One region of the Kitasatospora sp. NPDC041988 genome, then DNA from elsewhere that is predicted to be linked to it. Evidence: riboswitches for the same ligand, from Rfam matches in the RefSeq annotation. Region 1 holds a riboswitch; the other holds the start of a gene.
The links. Region 1 has a riboswitch for S-adenosylmethionine ahead of ACZ6NC_RS15045 (hypothetical protein). Riboswitches for the same ligand answer to the same signal wherever they lie in the genome.

Region 1 (4,713 bases):
ATCGTCCTCGGCCCGGGCGTCGTGGCCCGGGTGACACCCGCACTCCAGGCCCTCCTCGACGGGCGACGGGAGCGGGAGGACGACGGCGCCGCCCCAGGACCGGATGACGCCCGGGAGGGCCCCGGCACCGGTGCCGCCGTCGGCGCCGAGGACCTGGCCCGGCGCGGCGCGGCGATCAGGGCGGAGGCCGGGGCCAGGAACGCGACCCCGGTCAAGCTCGCGCTGCGCCGGATCGCGAACGTCTTCGTGCCGCTGATCCCCGCGCTGATCGGCTGCGGCATCGTGGCCGGTGTCAACGGCGCGCTCACCAACCTCGGTTGGGCTCCCGGCCTGGTGCCGGCGCTCACCGCGATCTCCTCGGGGTTCATGTCCCTGCTCGCCGTCTTCGTCGGCTACAACACGGCGAGGGAGTTCGGCGGCACACCCGTGCTGGGCGGCGCCGTGGCCAGTGTGACCGTCTACGCGGGGGTCTCCAAGGTGGAGGTCTTCGGCCACCACCTCGCGCCGGGCCAGGGCGGGGTGATCGGAGCGCTCGCCGCCGCACTGCTGGCGGTCCAGGTCGAACGGTGGACCCGGCGGGTGATGCCCGACGCCCTCGACGTCCTGCTCACTCCGACGGTCACCGTGCTCGTCACCGGCCTGGCCACCCTGTTCGGCCTGATGTTCGTCGCCGGAGAGGTCTCCACGGCGATCGGCGATCTCGCCACCTGGCTGCTGTCCCACGGCGGCGCCCTTGCCGGGCTGGTGCTCGGGGGTCTGTTCCTCCCCCTGGTCATGCTCGGCCTGCACCAGGCGCTGATCCCGATCCACACCACCCTGATCCAGCAGCAGGGCTCCACCGAGCTGCTGCCGATCCTCGCCATGGCCGGGGCCGGACAGGTCGGCTGCGCCGTCGCCGTCTACCTGCGGCTGCGCGGCAACGCCTCGATCAGGGCGACCATCAGGTCCGCCCTGCCCGCGGGGTTCCTCGGCATCGGCGAGCCGCTGATCTACGGGGTCTCGCTCCCACTCGGGCGGCCGTTCGTCACGGCCTGTCTCGGCGGTGCCTGCGGCGGGGCCGTGGTGGGGCTGCTGGGCCAGCTCGGTGCCACCATCGGCTCGACCGCCATCGGCCCCTCCGGTTGGGCGCTGTTCCCGTTGCTGACCGGCTCACGCGGCCTCGGGGTCAGCGCGGCCGTCTACGCCGCCGGTCTGGTGACGGGATACGCCACAGGCCTCCTGGCCACCTACTACTTCGGCTTCACCCGCGAGATGCTCGACGAGCTCGATGCCCTCGCGCCGAAGCACGGTCCGGCCACCGACGCCGCCACCCCGGCCGAGGCCCCCGGGTCCTTCGGCGCCGGCCTCGACACACCTGCGGCCCCGAAGTCATGAACGCGGGTGCGCAGCTGCGAATGCCGCCACTCACGTCGGCCGGGGGAGGCAGAGACCCGTCTCGAACACCTCGCGATCACCCGGCACGGGAGGCCGTTGGCAGAGCGGCGCGACGGTCTTGTATGGTTTCTGGCGAATCATCCAGAGGGGTGGAGGGATCGGCCCTACGAAGCCCCGGCAACTCCCCGGTCATGTCGACGCCCGACCACGGGCCCGACCGCCGGGATCAGTGCCAACTCCGGCCCGGCGCCAACGTGGCGCCGGGAGAGATGAGGAGAAGCGGTGCTCTCTCTGCCCTCCGTCGCCTGGGATCCGCGCGCGCTGAAGCGGCCCGCCCCGAGCGACGTCCCCGGCGCCCCTGACGTCCCTGACGTCGCCGGCGCCCCCGACGCGTCCGCCCCCGCGTGCCCGCGCACGTCGTCCGCCGTACCGCTCACCGTGCCCCGCACCACGCCGCACACCGGACGCCGCACCACGCCGCACGCCGGACGCCGCACGCCGGGCGCCCCGGCGTGGGCCGCCATGCCGACCCCCGTCGCCGGCGCCCGCACACGCTGACCGGACGCCCGCCCCGGGCTTCGGCCCGCCGGACGCGACGCGCCCCCTCGGCTCCTCGGCTCCTCGGACGCGACGCGCTCTCCCCCACCCCTCCCCGGCTCCTACCGGCGGCCCCGCAACGGCGCGGGACGTGACCCACCCGACACACCGCCGACGGCGCCGCGCGCCGATTCCGCCTGCCGCCACCGTGCGGCCGGCGGGTCAACCGCGCCTCGAAGAAAGAGACTTGGTACTACCCATGGACAACACCAGCGGTGTCGGCGTTCTCGACAAGGCCGCTCTGGTGCTCAGCGCACTGGAGTCAGGCCCCGCCACGTTGGCGGGGCTGGTCGCCGCCACCGGTCTGGCGCGGCCCACGGCCCACAGACTCGCCGTCGCACTCGAACACCACCGACTGGTCACCAGGGACATGCAGGGCCGGTTCATCCTCGGCCCCCGTCTCTCCGAACTCTCCGCCGCCGCGGGCGAGGACCGGCTGCTCGCCACCGCGGGCCCGGTCCTGACCCACCTGCGCGACGTCACCGGCGAGAGCGCACAGCTCTACCGCCGCCAGGGCGAGATGCGGATCTGCGTAGCCGCCGCCGAGCGGCTCTCCGGCCTGCGGGACACCGTCCCGGTCGGCAGCACCCTGCCGATGAAGGCCGGCTCGGCCGCCCAGGTCCTGCTGGCCTGGGAGGAGCCCGAGCGCCTCCACCGCGGCCTCCAGGGCGCCCGCTTCACCGCCACCGCACTGAGCGGCGTCCGCCGCCGCGGCTGGGCCCAGTCGATCGGCGAACGCGAACCGGGCGTGGCGTCGGTCGCCGTACCCGTCCGCGGCCCCTCCAACCGCGTCGTGGCCGCCGTCTCCGTCTCCGGCCCGATCGAGCGCCTGACCCGCCACCCCGGCCCCCTGCACGCCCAGGCCGTCATCGAAGCCGCCCGCCACCTCACTGAGGCCCTGCGCCGGACCTGACCACCGACAGACCACCGACAGACCAGCATCCGACCGGCCATCCGACCGACCGTCCCTTCTCCGCGGACGGTTCGGCGCCCTTCCCCGCGTAGAACGACACGGCGGAGCCCGCGACCGGGTGCCGGGCAGCCGCCATGCTCAGCTGTGTTTCCACATCACGTCGAAGGCCGTCCCGCCGGCGGTCAGCGCTCCAGGCGCGGCCCTTTCGACACCGTCCCTGACCATGGTGATGTCCTCGGGAAAATTGGCCCCGAGGCTCATTCCGTTGACGTAGCAGTCGGTGAACGAAACCTTGCCGAAGTCGGCCAACGGCCGCACCCCGCCGGACTGCCTGGTCGGCGCCTCGGCGACCACTTCGGCCGTCATCCGCTTGGGGTCCGTTCCGTCCGGCGGCTTCGTAGAGGTGGTTTCGACCCACTTCTGCGTGACGTCGCGGAGGGTGAGCTCGTACGTCTCACCGACGTAGACGACACTGGCCTCAAGCAGGTCGCCGGGCACGACCGGGTCGTTGTACACAACCGGGTACGCCGGCAACATCTCGTACCAGGCGTAGTACTCCGGCGTGCCACCATCGCAGCTCACGGCGACGCCGGTCTGCTCAAGAATCCGGCCGGTCTTCCAGCCGTCCAGGCCGACCCAGAAGGCCGCACTCGCGTCGGGGTCGCTGCAGTCCGCGGCCGGCTGGATCCAACTGGCGCGCACTTCGGTGAAGTCGTAGGCCTTGCCGGTCGCGACGTAACCGGACCACTTCCTGCCCTCGGCAAGGGGCTGCGGCTGCGCGGCGAGCGCTGTGGGCGCCAGGGGCACGCTGCCGAAGAGCGCCAGCGCGGCAACCGCGGCGACCAACGCGAGGTGACGTCGTGCGCGCATGCTTGCTCCATGAAAGGCGTCGTGCGGCAGTGAACGGCCGGTCACTCGGCGACGGCAGCAGGGTTCATCTCCATGCAAACCACTCAACGGCAGGTCGGCAACCCGGCGGTTCGGTCCGCCTGGCACCCGCTCGCCGGTGAGCCGCTGTGGTCAGACTCGACGGGGTGGCCCTGGCGGTGCGGTCTGCGCGGACGACACGTGCTTGAGCTGCAGCACGGGCCGTTGCAGTGACGCGTCGACGGACGAGTAGAGACTGACCCGGAAGGCCCAGGCACCGCCGTCCGTCTCGGGTTGCTCGCGCTCGCCCCACCCGACGAGTGCCCGCGTGAGCGCCGGGACCGTGTCCTCGTCGTACGTTCCCACGGTCGACTGGACGACCGGCAGGAGCGCCGACACCGGCGGGCTGCCGGGGACGAGGGTGTACTCGTAGCGTGCGCCGATCGCGATCGTCCGGCCCGCCGGGTCGCCATCGAAGACGGTGTCGAACATCGCCGTGAGCGGATTGTGGTCGGGTGGGTCCCAGGGGCCGATGGCGATGGCGCCGGTGAGGTCGATGAACGGCACCACCGGCTCGGCCTGGCCGACCTCCGGGGTCCGGTACACGAAGGCCTGTGCGGTGTCCGGCCAGCCCTCGCCGAGCAGTCGCGCGTTGCGGGTGACCCGGGCGCCGGCCGACGCGCTCTGGTACGACGCGATGTGGACGCGCGGGAGGGTGACCTCGAAGGTGAGCAGCGTGAACGCCTCGACCGCGCGGAGCGGGAAGGCGTAGCACCAGCAGTGGTCGGCGTCGGCGCACCCGCACACCTCCGGCTCGAAGGGCGTGAGCTCGTGGCGTTCACCGGCCGCCGTGACGCACACGATCCGCTCCGGCCGGCCCACCCCGCCCGGGCCGGACTCCACCGTGCGGGTCAGCCGCAGGGTCGTGTACCAGCCGTCCTCGGCGGCGAGGCCGAGCTCGT
Region 2 (4,713 bases), on a different contig from region 1:
CCCGGTCCTCGACCACACCGGTGCGCGCGGCGACCGCCCGGCCGCGCCCGTCCCGGCCGTCAGCTACGCGCTGATCGCGCTCAACACGCTGGTCTTCCTGCTCGGCCCGGCCGCCGGGCTCAACCCGCTGTACGGGCGCGACCAGGACCGGGTCTGCGCGGAGCAGCGGTACGAGCAACGCTGGGGCGCCGTCCCGGCCGAACTGCTGGCCGGCCACCCGCTGACCGCCGAACAGCTCGCCGAGGCCCCCGACCCGGTGCCCGGCTGCCCGGCCCGGCCGACCCCCGGCAAGCACCCGGCGCTCTCGGTGCTCAGCGCGCTCTTCCTGCACGCCGGCTGGCTGCACCTGCTGGGCAACCTGCTCTTCCTCCATGTCTTCGGCCCCACCGTCGAGGAACGGCTCGGCCGGGCCCGCTTCGCCCTCTTCTATCTGGCCGCCGGCTCGCTCGCCACCTACGGCTTCGCGCTGGCCGAGGCGCACTCGCCGGACTCGACCCGGGTGCTGATCGGCGCCTCGGGGGCGATCTCGGCCGTCCTCGGCGCCTACCTGCGGCTGCACCCGCGCTCCCGCGTCACCACGCTGGTACCGCTGCTGCTCTTCCTGCCGCTGCGGTTCCCGGCCTGGCTGGTGCTCGGGCTCTGGTTCGCCCTGCAGTGGTGGTCGGTGCACTCGGCCGGGCCCGGGGTGGCCTACCTCGTGCACGTGATCGGCTTCTCGGCCGGCTTCCTGTACGCCTGCACGCTGGCCACCCGCCCCTCGCGACGGTCCGGCTGACGCCCGATACGCTGGCCGCACCTCACAAAGGAGCCCGAACAGTGATCACCGCCATCGTCCTGATCAAGACCAGCGTCGACCGCATCCCGGAGATCGCCGAGGCGATCGCGGCCATCGAGGGCGTCAGTGAGGTCTACTCGGTCACCGGCGGCTACGACCTGGTGGCGATGGTGCGGGTGCGCCGGCACGACGACCTGGCCGACGTGATCCCCGGCCGGCTGAACAAGGTCCCGGGCGTGGCCCACACCGAGACCCAGATCGCCTTCCGCACCTACTCCCAGCACGACCTGGAGGCCGCCTTCGCCCTCGGCCTCGACGAGTAGGGTTCAGCCCTCCCGCCGCGTGTCGACGACGCAGCGGCCGCCCTCGTTGCGGTAGTTCCAGGCCGCGCCGTCCGTGACCAGCTCGCGGACGGCGGTCAGGAAGCGCTCGATGTGCTCGTCCGGGGTACCGGCGCCGAAGCTGACCCGGATCGCGTTCAGGCTCCGCTCGCCCGGCAGCGACGGCTCCGGCGCGCCGCACTCGGACGGTGCCACCTCCTCGTCGCCGAGCAGCGTGCGCACCAGCGGGTGCGCGCAGAACAGGCCGTCGCGCACCCCGATGCCGTACTCGGCGGAGAGCGCGGCCGAGAAGTGCGAGCTGTTCCAGCCCTGGACGACGAAGGAGAGCACGCCCACCCGGGCCGAGTCGGCACCGAACAGGTTGAGCACCTTGACCTGCGGGACCTCCGCCAGGCCGGCCTGCAGTCGGGCGATCAGCTGCTGCTCGCGGGCCTCCAGCGCGTCGAAGCCGGCCTCGGTGAGCGCCCGGCAGGCCGAGGCGATGGCGTAGGCGCCGATCACGTTCGGCGAGCCGGCCTCGTGCCGGGCCGGGCCGGTGTGCCACTGGACGGCCACCGAACCGTCGGCCTCCCGGGCCACCGTACGGGTGGCGCCGCCGCCGGCCAGGTAGGGCTCGGCCGCGTCCAGCCAGTCGGCGCGGCCGGCCAGCACTCCGGCGCCGAACGGCGCGTAGATCTTGTGGCCGGAGAAGGCGATCCAGTCCACGTCCAGCTCGCGCACCGAGACCCGGTGGTGCGGGGCGAGCTGTGCGGCGTCCAGCACCACCCGGGCGCCGTACCGGTGCGCGGTCCCGGTCAGCTCGGCGACCGGCCAGAGCTCGCCGGTGACGTTGGAGGCGCCGGTGACGCAGAGCAGCTTGGGGCCCTCGGGGGCCTCGGCCAGCGCGGCGTCCAGGGCGGCGACCGCCTCGGCCCGCGAGCGCGGCGCGCGCAGGTAGGTGACGTCCAGTCCGGCGTGGGCCCAGGGCAGCAGCGAGGCGTGGTGCTCGGTCTCGAACGCGAAGACCCGGGTGCCGGCCGGGACGGCGCCGGCCAGCAGGTTCAGCGAGTCGGTGGTGGCCCGGGTGAAGACCACCTGGTCGCCCTCGCGCAGGCCGAGGAAGTCGGCGACGGTACGGCGGCTCTGCTCGAACAGGTCGGTGGAGAGCTGCGACAGGTAGCCGGCGCCGCGGTGCACGCTGCCGTAGTAGGGGGCGTAGGCGGCGACGTCGTCCCAGACCCGCTGGAGCGCCGGGGAGCTGGCGGCGTAGTCGAGCGCCGCGTACCCGACCTTCTCGCCGCTGGCCAGCGGGACCTGGACGTCGTGGCCCAGGACGGCGAGGGGGGCGCAGAGTTCGGTGGCAACGGACATGAGGATGCACTCCTTCGGGGGTCAGGACCCCGGGAGTACGTGTCAGCCGGCGTCCGCGCTTGTCACGCGGACGGATTGCCGCGGGACCCGGTCCTCACCCAGGGCACCCCGCCACGGACGGAGGGTTGCCGGACAGCAAGCTGGGGCTCTGCGCTGTCACTCATGACCTGCCGAAGACTCTAGGTCGCGTCCGCCGGGTGGTCAAACACAGGTCCGCCATCCGGACAGCACAAGGGGCCCGCACGGGGGTCACTCCCCCGTACGGGCCCCAACCACCGCCTCACGCCTTGCTGGTGGCCTCCGACCAGCGGTTCAGCAGGTCCAGTGCGGCGCCCGAGTCGATGGCGGCCGCGGCCCGCTCCATGCCCGCGGCCAGCTGCTCGGTGAGCGGCGCGTCGGTGAGGTCCAGCGCCACCAGCGCCGCCGCCGTGTTCAGCAGGACGGCGTCCCGGACCGGCCCGCGCTCCCCGGCCAGCAGCCGACGGGCGACGTCCGCGTTGTACGCCGGGTCCGCGCCGCGCAGCGCCTCGATGCCGACCAGCTCGATGCCGACCTCGCGCGGGTCGAAGGTGGTCTCGCCGACCTCGCCGCCGCGCACGATCCAGACCCGCGAGGTGGTGGTGATGGTCAGCTCGTCCAGGCCGTCGTCGCCGCGGAAGACCAGCGCGCTGGAGCCGCGCCGGGCCAGCACCCCGGCGATCAGCCCGGCCAGCCTGGTGTCGAAGCAGCCGATCGCGTGGGCCGTCACCTTGGCCGGGTTGGTCAGCGGGCCCAGGATGTTGAACGCCGTCGGCACCCCGAGGTCGCGCCGGGCCGTGGCGGCGTGCCGCATCGACGGGTGGAACATGGCGGCGGAGCAGAAGGTGAGCCCGATCTCCTCGGCCACCTCGGCGACCCGCCGGGCGGAGAGGTCGAGGGCGATGCCCAGCTTCTCCAGCACGTCCGAGGAGCCGCTCGCCGAGGAGGCGGCCCGGTTGCCGTGCTTGACCACCTTGGCGCCGGCCGCCGCCGCCACGATCGCCGACATGGTCGAGATGTTGACGGTCCTGGCGCGGTCGCCGCCGGTGCCGACGACGTCCACCGCCGGGCCGGGGATGGAGAGCGGCTCGGCGTGCGCGTACATCGAGTCCACCAGGCCGGCGATCTCCCCGACCGTCTCGCCCTTGGCCCGCAGCGCCACCATGAAGCCCGCCACCTGGGCCGGGGAGGCCTCGCCGCTCATGATCCGGTCCATCGCCCACGCGGTGTCCGCCTGGCCCAGGTCCTCGCCCCGCAACAGCGCCGACAGGATGTCCGGCCAGGTGCGGACCACCTGCACGGGGTCCTTGCCGCCGTTCGCAGGGTTCACGTTCACCATGGCTGACTCCAGCTCTCGTCGGTTCCCGGAAAGGGATCTCCGTAGGGTTGGAGTCAGCCTATCGAGCGGCGGGACGCCACCGTCCCGCCGCGACCCTTCTTCTCTCCTGCTGAGATGCGCCTCCTCTAACGGGTGGCCGGCGTCCGCTTCGCCAGCCGGGCCCGGAGCAGGGTGGCGGCGGCCTCGGCCAGCGCCACCGGGTCCACCGGCTGGGAGATCGCCGCGTCGGCCCGGCTCCAGGCGGCCAGCCAGGAGTCCTGCGGCCGGCCGATCAGCACCAGCACGGGCGGGCAGCCGTAGATCTCGTCCTTCAGCTGCCGTCCGAGCCCCAGCCCGCCGGCCGGTACCGCCTCGCCGTCGAGCACGCAGAGGTCCACGCCCCCCTTCTCCAGTGCCTTCAGCACCGCGGGGGTCGTCGCGCACTCCAGGTAGGACAGCTCCGGCAGGTCCGCTGCCGGCCGGCGGCCGAGCGCCGTCCGCACCTGCTCGCGGGTGTTGCGGTCGTGGCTGTAGACGAGAACGGTCAGCGTCTCGTCGGTCGTGTACGCCATGGGCCCTGCTCCCTCAAAGTGTGATCCGGACCACGTTCGCCTCAACCCGGATGCTACTCCCGATCACCGGCCGCCGAGCCGCTCCCGCGAGATCCATCTCAAGCCGCCGCGCCCACGACTCACCCGCCCGGAGGACGGCGCGTCACCCTCGACGGTGCAGTCCACCCGTACGGCCGACAGAACGGCCACTCCCCTTACTCCCCGCGGGCCGCGCGGGCGTGCAGCGACACGCTGGGCAAGGGGGTCGAAGGGGCCTTCGAAGAACCGTCAGAAAAGGGACACGCCGCTGCTCAGCCCCCGTCCGGACGCTCCGTCGGGTCCCACTGGGGCATACCGCAC

Region 2: linked by a shared signal. The riboswitch ahead of ACZ6NC_RS03590 (aminotransferase class V-fold PLP-dependent enzyme) and the one ahead of ACZ6NC_RS15045 (hypothetical protein) in region 1 are both predicted to bind S-adenosylmethionine.

What each region holds. Positions count from the first base shown of each region.
Region 1 is NZ_JBVJCO010000012.1:152,600-157,312, reverse strand. Features, by position in the region: gene ACZ6NC_RS15050 (PTS transporter subunit EIIC) at 1-1,374, shown strand, start outside; SAM riboswitch class I at 1,509-1,650, shown strand; gene ACZ6NC_RS15045 (hypothetical protein) at 1,657-1,932, shown strand; gene ACZ6NC_RS15040 (IclR family transcriptional regulator) at 2,171-2,884, shown strand; gene ACZ6NC_RS15035 (G1 family glutamic endopeptidase) at 3,023-3,754, opposite strand; gene ACZ6NC_RS15030 (hypothetical protein) at 3,905-4,713, opposite strand, start outside.
Region 2 is NZ_JBVJCO010000002.1:142,641-147,353, reverse strand. Features, by position in the region: gene ACZ6NC_RS03600 (rhomboid family intramembrane serine protease) at 1-775, shown strand, start outside; gene ACZ6NC_RS03595 (Lrp/AsnC ligand binding domain-containing protein) at 817-1,098, shown strand; gene ACZ6NC_RS03590 (aminotransferase class V-fold PLP-dependent enzyme) at 1,102-2,466, opposite strand; SAM riboswitch class IV at 2,517-2,634, opposite strand; gene trpD (anthranilate phosphoribosyltransferase) at 2,747-3,823, opposite strand; gene ACZ6NC_RS03580 (hypothetical protein) at 3,949-4,374, opposite strand.